Regions from separate parts of the Streptomyces sp. NPDC101181 genome, predicted to be linked through region 3. Evidence: riboswitches for the same ligand, from Rfam matches in the RefSeq annotation. Region 3 holds a riboswitch; each other region holds the start of a gene.

Region 1 (3,185 bases), on a different contig from region 3:
CGAGATGTCCCCGGCCAGGACCGGGGGCCGGACGTAGCGGGTGCCGTAGGACTGGACCCAGCCGTGCTGGGTGGCCAGGTAGCCGGTGAGCTGCTCGGCGAAGTACTGCACCATGTCGTTGCGTTCGGGCTCGCCGTGCACCAGGACGTCGATCCCGGCCTTCTCCTGGAAGGAGAGGACCTCGCGGATCTCGTTCTTGATCCGCTCCTCGTAGCCGGCCTGGTCGATCCGCCCCGCCCGCAGGTCGGCGCGGGCGGTCCGCAACTCGGTGGTCTGCGGGAACGACCCGATCGTGGTCGTCGGCAGCAGCGGCAGCCCGAGGTGGGCGCGCTGCGCGGCGGCCCGTTCCGGGTAGGGCTGGGAGCGGCGGCCGTCGGCGTCGGTGACCGCCGCCGTGCGGGCCCGCACCGCCGGGTCATGGGTGATGGGCGAGTTGGTACGGGAGGCCAGATCGGCCCGGTTGGCGGCGAGTTCGGCCCCGATGGCCTCGGTGCCGCGCGACAGCCCCCTGGCCAGCGTGACGATCTCTTCGGTCTTCTGCCGGGCGAAGGCCAGCCAGCGGGCGATCTGCGGGTCGATGTCGCGTTCGGCGTCCGCGTCCAGCGGGACGTGGAGCAGGGAGCAGGAGGCGGAGACGTCGACGCGGTCGGCGAGGCCGAGGAGCGTGCCGAGGGTCGCGAGGGACTTCTCCAGGTCGTTGATCCAGATGTTGCGGCCGTTGACGACCCCCGCGACCAGCCGCTTGCCGGGCAGGCCGCCCGCGGCGGCCAGCGCCGCCAGGTTCGCGGCGGCCGCGTCCGTGAAGTCCAGGGCCAGGCCGTCGACCGGCGCCTTGGCGAGAACGAGGAGGGCGTCCCCCAGCTGGTCGAAGTAGGAGGCCACCAGCAGCTTGGGCCGGTCGGCCAGGGCGCCGAGGTCGCGGTAGGCGCGGGCGGCGGCGTTCAGCTCGGCCGGGGTGCGGTCCTGGACGAGCGCGGGCTCGTCCAGCTGCACCCACTCGGCGCCCGCCGCGCGCAGGTCTGCCAGGACCTCGGCGTACACCGGCAGCAGCCGGTCCAGCAGCGTCAGCGGCTCGAATCCGGCGGCGACACCGGGGGCCGCCTTGGCGAGCAGCAGGTAGGTGACGGGGCCGACCAGGACCGGGCGCGGCGTGAGGCCGAGCGCCAGGGCCTCCTTGAACTCCGCGACCTGCTTGGCGGAGTCCGCCGTGAACACCGTGTCCGGGCCCAGCTCCGGCACCAGGTAGTGGTAGTTGGTGTCGAACCACTTCGTCATCTCCAGCGGAGCGACGTCCTGGGTGCCCCGCGCCATCGCGAAGTAGCCGTCGAGGGCGTCCGCGTCCACCGCGTCCTGGTGCCGCGCCGGGATCGCGCCGACCATGACGCTGGTGTCCAGGACGTGGTCGTAGTAGGAGAAGTCACCGGTCGGGACCTCGTCCACACCGGCGTCGGCGAGCTGCTGCCAGTTGGTGCGGCGCAGACCGGCGGCGGTCCGCCGCAGGGCCTCCGCGTCGACGCGGCCCTTCCAGTACCCCTCGACGGCCTTCTTCAGTTCACGGTTCTGACCCTGGCGGGGGTAGCCGTACACGGTGGCGTGTGCTGCCGCGGCTGCGGGCTTCGGTGTCACGGAACTCTCCTTCGCGAGATGAATCCTTGGTCCGGAGACGGACGAGGGTGCGAAGGGATGGCGAACCGGACGGAAGCGACCCCGCGCGGCACAGGCGCGGTCGTCCGTCTGGTGCAGTACGCCGACCCGCCCTCGAGGTCACCGGAATGTCCGCGTACGAAATCGTCCGGACGCGGGCAGTTGGCAGGTCTTCGGACTCGCGGGCGCGCCCTGACGACGTCAGGACACCTACTGGCCGTCGCTTCCCGGGCCCTGCGTGGACCCAGTGCGTATGACGGCGGTCGTTCCCACATACCGCTGCGGGGCAGTCCCGGATTCCCACCGGGTTCCCTCTTGCGACACCCCGCCTGGCGGACAGGGCGAACCAGCTGCTGCGGGAGAGCCTACGGGCTGCCCCCGGACTCCGGGAGGCCGCGTCCAACGATCGGACATGTGAGGGAGGTCACTTACGGGCGGGGCCGCCGGGACTCGGGCGGCCGACCGGTCCCCGCGGGATGCGAGGATGAAACGCATGGTCTCTCCCCCCATGAGGCACCCCGCCACGGAGTCGCTGGGACGGCTGCGTGACGAGCTGTTCCGGACCGCCGTCGCCTGCGACTCCTCCCGCGCCATCGACCTCGTGCTCCGCGCACTGGAGGCGGCGGGCGGGTGCGACGGCGACATACTGGCCGGACGCGCCGCGGCCGAGACCATCCTGCTGAACGTGATCGCCCCGGTGCAGGCCCGGGTCGGAACGGAGTGGGCCGCCAACCGGATCACCGTGGCCCAGGAGCACGGCGCCAGCGCCATCAGCGACCGGTGCATCTCCGCCCTCATCGGCGAGGTCCGCCGCCGGCCGCACGAGCGTTCCCGCGGCCGGATCATCGTCGCCTGCGTCGAGGGCGAATGGCACGCGCTGCCCGCCCGGCTGGTGGCCGAGACCCTGATCCTGCGGGGATGGGAGGTGGACTACCTCGGCGCGCAGGTCCCCACTCCCCACCTGGTGGCCCACATCCAGCAGCGGAACGCCGACGCGGTGCTGCTCTCCTCCTCGATCCCCACCCGCCTGCCCGCCGCCCACGCGGCGATCAGCGCCTGCCAGAGCGTGGGGATGCCGGTCCTCGTCGGCGGCGCGGCCTTCGGCGCCGACGGCCGCTACGCCCGGCTGCTGGGAGCCGAGGGCTGGGCGGCCGACGCGCCCGCCGCGGCCGACGCCCTGGCGGACGGACTGACCCCGCGGACGGAGGCTCCGGGACTCCTGGGGCTGGACACCCTGCCGCACCTGAGCGATCAGGAGTACACGTTCGTGATCACGAACAAACAGGTCCTGGCCCGGCAGGTGATCGCCGATCTGGAGAGGGACTTCCCGGCGATGCGCGCCTACACCGACGCGCAACGGGAGCGTACCGCCGAGGACATCGACCACATCGTCGAGTTCCTCAGCGTGGCCCTGTACGTGGACGACCACGACCTGTTCACCGTGTTCATCGGCTGGACCCGCGAGATCCTGGCGGCGCGCCGGGTGCCCGCCGCGTCCATGATCCCGGCCCTCGACTCCCTGGCCCGGCAGCTGCACGACT
Region 2 (3,185 bases), on a different contig from region 3:
CCAGGCCCTTGGCCTCGGCCGCGCGGTAGGCGGCGTCGAACGCGTCGCCCCACAGGTCGACCAGCTCGGGCACGTCCGCCGGGGAGAACAGCGACCACTCGGTGTCCGCGTCGACGCGGCGCATGAACTCGTCCGGGATCCAGTGCGCCAGGTTGAGGTTGTGCGTACGCCGCTGGTCCTCACCGGTGTTGTCACGCAGCTCCAGGAACTCCTCGATGTCCGCGTGCCAGGTCTCCAGGTACACCGCCGCCGCGCCCTTGCGACGGCCGCCCTGGTTCACCGCCGCCACCGAGGCGTCCAGCGTCTTCAGGAACGGCACGATGCCGTTGGAGTGCCCGTTGGTGCCCCGGATCAGCGAACCCCGGGCGCGGATACGGGAGTAGGACAGGCCGATGCCGCCCGCGTGCTTCGAGAGCCGCGCCACCTGGTGGTAGCGGTCGTAGATCGAGTCCAGCTCGTCCTTGGGGGAGTCCAGCAGGTAGCAGGAGGACATCTGCGGGTGCCGGGTGCCGGAGTTGAAGAGCGTGGGGGAGGAGGGGAGGTAGTCCAGCTTGCTCATCAGCCCGTAGAGCGCGGTGACCTCGTCCAGCGCGCGCACCGACTCGTCCTCGGCGAGGCCCGCGGCCACGCGCAGCATGAAGTGCTGCGGGGTCTCGATGACCTGACGGGTGATCGGGTGGCGCAGCAGGTAGCGGCTGTGCAGCGTGCGCAGACCGAAGTAGCCGAAGCGGTCGTCGGCGCCCTCGGCCAGGGTCCGCTCGACCAGCTCGTCCAGCGCCGTGGCGTGCAGCTCGGCGAAGGCGGCGGTGCGGTCGGCGATCAGGCCCTCGCGGTGGCCCACGGCGACCGAGGCGGAGAAGGACGTCGCGCCCTGGCTCGCGGCCTCGTCGGCGATCGAGAGGGTCAGCAGCCGGGCGGCGAGCCGCGAGTACGCCGGGTCCTCGGAGATCAGACCCGCGGCGGCCTCGGTGGCCAGCGAACGCAACTCGGCCTCGTCGGAGCGGGCGTTGCGCCCGCGCAACGCGGCAGCGGCGACCCGTCCGGGGTCGGTGTCGGGCAGATCGACGGTGAGGTCGGTCAGGGTCCGCAGCAGGGCGGTCCCGGGTCCGTCGTTCGAGGCCGTGGTCGACACCGGGGACACCGGAGGCACTGTGGATTCGGTGGCTGAAACCGGATCGGCGGGCGCGATGGTCACAGGGCTTTCCCTCGCTCGGCAGGGGGCCGGCGGCGGGCGGGGAGGCCGGGCAGCGCGAAACCCGGGCAGGGCGGCACTGCTGATGGCATCCACCGGCCTTCCGCGAGGCCCGGACGTCTGGCATCCGGTTCGGTCGATCCGGACGCACTGTCCACAGGTCTTCGGACTTGCAGGTGTGCAAAAGCACACTGATCACACCGTTGCGGGACAGTTCCGGATTCGCACCGGATTCCCCTGCGGCGACAGCGAGGTCGAGCATACATGTGGGGGCCGTCTGATGAAGAAGCCCCCACATGTTGTGTCGGGAGTCTTCTGTTTTCCCCGGAGTTCCGGATTCCCCGCCCGGGATCCGCCCGTCCGGCCCGGGGCCTGGCGACCGTCAGGAGGGCAGAAGAAGGGGCCGCCGCGCCCCTGGGAGAGGTGCGGCGGCCCCGGTGGACCGGCGGGTGCTCAGCAGCAGCGGAAACCCTCGCGAGGGTCCGCCTCGCGCGCGTCGGTGCGGCGGTGCTCGAAGGCGCGGCGGGTCAGGACCGGCGTGTCCGGATCGTGCGCCCGCGCGTGGGCGACGTAGCGGTCGTAGGCCGACTCGCCGGTCAGCTCGCGCACGTACCAACGGATGCGGCCCGCGATGCGGCGGACGTCCTGCACGCTCATCTCCCGCCTCCTCCGTTCAGGTCCGGTCGCCGGTGCCCGCGGTCCTCTGGCCGCCCGCGCCCGCCTCGTCCTTGCGGATGCCGCCCTCGGGGCCGACGCCCGCCGCGACCAGTTCGGCCTTCTCCTCCTTGGTCGCGAACATCGAGGCCGGGGCGACCAGCCGGGACTGGACGAACGGCGTCTCGTGCAGCTTGGCGGACTCCGGGTCGCGGATGGCCCGGAAGCAGACCCGCCCGGCGTCCACCAGGACCACCACGATGAGGATCGCGAAGAGCGCGCTCAGGACGCCGTCGACGGTGGAGTTGGTGACGACGGTCCGCATCTCGTCCATGGTCTTCGCCGGGGCCAGCACCTCACCCGCGTCGATGCCCGCCTGGTACTTGTCGCGCTGGGCGAAGAAGCCGACCTTCACGTCGTCGGAGAAGATCTTCTGCCAGCTCGCGGTGAGCGTGACGGCCACGTCCCAGGCCAGCGGTACCGCGGTGACCCAGGCCCACTTCAGGCGGCCGGACTTGACGAGCAGCGTGGTGCAGACCGCCAGCGCGACGGCGGCCAGCAGCTGGTTGGCGATGCCGAAGAGTGGGAAGAGCTGGTTGATACCGCCCAGCGGGTCGTGCACGCCGACCCAGAGGAAGTAGCCCCAGCCGCCGACGACGACGGCGCTGGCGAACCAGACGCCCGGCTTCCAGCTGACCTCGCGGAACGGCTTGTAGACGTTGCCCAGCATGTCCTGGAGCATGAAGCGCCCGACCCGGGTGCCCGCGTCGACGGTGGTCAGGATGAACAGCGCCTCGAACATGATGGCGAAGTGGTACCAGAACGCCTTCATGGCGGTGCCGCCGACCACCGCGGAGAAGATCTCCGACATACCGAGTGCGAAGGTCGGCGCGCCGCCGGTCCGGGAGAGCAGACTCGCCTCCTCGACGTCCTTGGCCGCTTGGGCCAACGCGTCGGGGGAGATGGAGAAGCCGAAGCCGGCCACGGCCTCGGAGGCGCTCTGGACGCTGTCGCCGATCACCCCGGCCGGGGCGTTGATGGCGAAGTACAGCCCGGGGTCGATGATGCAGGCGGCGATCATCGCCATGATCGCCACGAACGACTCGGTCAGCATCGCCCCGTAGCCGATCATCCGGATCTGGGTCTCCTTCTGGACCATCTTCGGGGTGGTGCCCGAGGAGACCAGGGAGTGGAAGCCGGAGAGCGCGCCGCAGGCGATGGTGATGAAGACGAAGGGGAACATCGAGCCCGCGAAGACGGGCCCCGAGCCGCTGCTCGCGAAGTCGGTGACGGCGGGCATCTTCAGCGTCGGCAGCGAGATGACCACGCCGAGGGCCAG
Region 3 (3,185 bases):
GGAAGTCGACCGGGGTCCTGCCCATCGGGGTGAGGAAGTCCCCGGTCTGCGGGTTGATGCCGCAGGCGTTGAGCCCGGAGACGGCCCAGCCGTTGGAGCTGGTGTTGATGCCGTACATGGCGTTGAACGCGCCGCTGTTGTTGACCAGCTTGCTCTTGAGGAACGCCTTGGCCTGGAGGATGTCGGCGTCGGTGCCGGGCACGCCGGACACGCAGAGCGCGGCCATCGAGGCGCCCGTCATGTCGACGTCGCTCGGCTTGTTCAGCTCGGTGGCGTTGCCCTCGGCCTTGGCGTAGGTCCAGCCGCCGTCGTTGTGCTGGTTGGCCCGGAGGCGGGTGACGACGCGGTCGAGAAGGGCCTGCGGGACGCGCTGGCCGCCCGCCTGGGTTCTCGCGCCCCCCAGGGCGAGGGCGGCGAAGACGGTGCCGTTGTAGTTGGCGGACGGGCCGAAGTAGCCGGCCTCCGCGTTCTGCCAGTAGCCGTAGATGTCGGCGATCAGGTTGCGCGAGGCGGAGACCCGGGCGGGGTCGATCCCGGCGGCGTACGCGTTGAGCGTGCCGCGCTGGTAGTCGGTGACGACGGGGGTGGCGGAGGGCCAGCCGGGGGTGGCCAGGAGGTTGCGGTAGACGGTGCGGGCGTTCTTCGTCGCGTCGCCGCCGGGCGTCACGTCGACGGCGGCCGTTCCGGCGGCGGCGAGGGCGCTGAAGGCCCACTCGTTGGAGAGCCCCGGCCCGGCGTACGAACCGTCGGCGGCCTGGAGGGACTTGACGTACGCCACACCGTTGGTCTTCGAGGTGGCGATCTGGGCGGGCGTGGACGTCGCCGCGGCGGGCAGCGCCGTGAGGACGAACGCCCCCAGCACGGCGGGCGCCACGAGGGCGATCCGGCGGGGCGTACGCGAGGTGCGGGACGTGGCAGAACGGGGCATGGGCCTGCTCCTGAGGATGAGGGGCGCGCGGCACCGCGGCGCCTCCCGGGCCGCACAGGGCAGGGCAGGGCGGGTGGCCGACGCCTGAACGCGTGGGTACGGCTTCTCCTGGTACAGCTGCCGGATGGGCATTCGGGCTCGGGAACGGCCCCCTGCCGCCCCACACCGCTGCGCGTCAGCCCCGGATTCGCACCGGGTTCCCCCACACGGCAGGCCAGGACGCTACCCGAGGCGGCAGGGGTGCGCCAGGGAGGGGCGCGGCGTGCGCCGCGGGGCCCGCCGGGGAGACGCGGAACACCTTGACGCTCTCTTCGAGAGCGTGTTCCAATCCGCCTGATAAGCACTCAGCCCCAGGGGAAGCCGGTCGAAATCCGGCGCTGACCCGCAACCGTGGGCCCGCCACCGCGCGGGCGAGCCGGACTGCCTGGGACCAGGATTTTCAGCGAGAAGCGCCGTCGCGGACTACGGCGTGGTTCGAACAGCTCCCCGTGGGCGGCCCGTTCGGGGCTCGCCCCCGCCGGGTGCCTTCTGCCACGCGGGGCCCGCCCGGACGACACGAGGGGCCGTGGTGGGGACCGCACAGCAACGGAACCGGCATGCCGGGAAGAGGAGACTTCTGTCGTCGGTCTCCGCCATCGCGTTGATCTTCGCCGCGAGCGTCGCCTTCGTGAGCGGGGCCGTCCCGGCGTCGGCCGACCCGGTCGGGGAGTGCACGGCCACCAGGGGAGCGGTCGTCGCGGTGGACTTCGGCCCGTTCGGCGGCGGGGTGGTGCGCGGCTGCGACACCACGCCGACCAGCGGCTACGAACTGCTCCACGAGGGCGGCTTCACCACCGAGGGCACCCAGCACGACGGCGACGGCTTCATCTGCCGGATCGGTGCGGGCTCCTTCAACTCCGGTACGCGGTACCCCACTCCGGCCACCGAGGACTGCGTGCTGACCCCGCAGGCCACCGCCTACTGGTCGTACTGGATCGCCGCTCCCGGCCAGGAGACCTGGTCCTACAGCCCGCTCGGCGCGATGGACCGCAAGCCCAAGGCGGGCGACGTGGACGCCTGGGTGTTCGGCGGCACCGATGTCGGCGGCACCACCGGACGCCCCGACTTCACCCCGGACGAGGTGCGGGCCGGCGGGGGCGGGACACCCGGCCCCACCGGGGGCCCGACGGACGGTCCGAGCGTTCCCGCCGGGGAGATCGACCTGCCCGCCGCCGCCCGCTGGGTGACCGGCCAGCTGCGGGACGACACCCATGTGGCGGACCCGGACACCGGGGCGCACGACGACGTGCTGACCACCGAGGCCGCGTACGCGCTCGCCGCGGCGGGCGGGAGGAGCCCGGCCCTGGACAAGGTGGCCGCCCACCTCACCACCCGGACCGGTCCCTACGCCTACCCGAACGGGACCGACGAGGCGCCCGACGCCCCCGCGGCGGCCCGGCTGGCGCTGCTCGCGGAGATCACCGGGGGCGACCCGCGGGCCTTCGGCGGGCGCGATCTGCTCGGCGACCTCAAGGAGAACGTCTGCCCGGCGGGCCCCGAGTCCGGGGCCCCCACACCCGGCTGCACGGCCAAGGGCGACTTCCGCGGCGCGCAGTACGCGGACGGGCAGGCGCTGTCCGTGCTGGCCCTGCTGCGCGGCGGCGTGGAACCGCCCGCGGCGAGCACGGCCCGGCTGACCCAACTGGTGTGCCAGGACGGCTCGGTGACCAGCATCCTGATCACCCCCGGCGAGAACTGCGACGGCGACCCGGCCACCACCGGACTGGTCGCGCTGGTGCTCGACGAGGCGGGCGGCCAGGACACGGCCGTCGCCAGGACCCGCGCGTACCTGCGGAAGGCCCAGCTGGAGACCGGCGCGTTCCCGGGGTACAACGGCGCGACCACCGGCTCGATCACGGCGACCGCGTACGCGGCGCAGGCGCTGCGCGCGCTCGGTGACGGCGGCGCGGCCGACGCGGCGGTCTCCTGGCTGTCGCGGCAGCAACTGGACGACGGTGGCTTCGGGTTCGAGGAGAGCGCCACCGACGGTGCGCTCTACCCGACCGCGCCCGCCGTGCTCGCGGGGGCGGACACCAGCCTGGTCACGCTGACCGCGAAGCCCGTGGAGCCGACCCTTCCGCCGACCACTCCCCCGACGACCGGGCCCACCACCGCCCCGCCGACGACCCGCCCGCCGGGCGCGGGACCCGACCTGAAGAAGGGCGTCGCCTACCTCACCGCACCGGCCAACCTCCAGCAGGGGCGCTACTACGCGGCG

The links. Region 3 has a riboswitch for cobalamin ahead of ACIRRU_RS22225 (prenyltransferase/squalene oxidase repeat-containing protein). Riboswitches for the same ligand answer to the same signal wherever they lie in the genome.
Region 1: linked by a shared signal. The riboswitch ahead of metE (5-methyltetrahydropteroyltriglutamate--homocysteine S-methyltransferase) and the one ahead of ACIRRU_RS22225 (prenyltransferase/squalene oxidase repeat-containing protein) in region 3 are both predicted to bind cobalamin.
Region 2: linked by a shared signal. The riboswitch ahead of ACIRRU_RS02320 (ribonucleoside-diphosphate reductase subunit alpha) and the one ahead of ACIRRU_RS22225 (prenyltransferase/squalene oxidase repeat-containing protein) in region 3 are both predicted to bind cobalamin.

What each region holds. Positions count from the first base shown of each region.
Region 1 is NZ_JBIWOX010000030.1:28,053-31,237, forward strand. It holds gene metE (5-methyltetrahydropteroyltriglutamate--homocysteine S-methyltransferase) at 1-1,626, opposite strand, end outside; cobalamin riboswitch at 1,791-2,010, opposite strand; gene ACIRRU_RS29345 (B12-binding domain-containing protein) at 2,153-3,185, shown strand, end outside.
Region 2 is NZ_JBIWOX010000001.1:546,889-550,073, reverse strand. It holds gene ACIRRU_RS02320 (ribonucleoside-diphosphate reductase subunit alpha) at 1-1,195, opposite strand, end outside; cobalamin riboswitch at 1,330-1,471, opposite strand; gene ACIRRU_RS02315 (YbdD/YjiX family protein) at 1,646-1,849, opposite strand; gene ACIRRU_RS02310 (carbon starvation CstA family protein) at 1,866-3,185, opposite strand, start outside.
Region 3 is NZ_JBIWOX010000015.1:172,792-175,976, reverse strand. It holds gene ACIRRU_RS22230 (hypothetical protein) at 1-928, opposite strand, end outside; cobalamin riboswitch at 1,055-1,131, opposite strand; cobalamin riboswitch at 1,237-1,373, shown strand; gene ACIRRU_RS22225 (prenyltransferase/squalene oxidase repeat-containing protein) at 1,497-3,185, shown strand, end outside.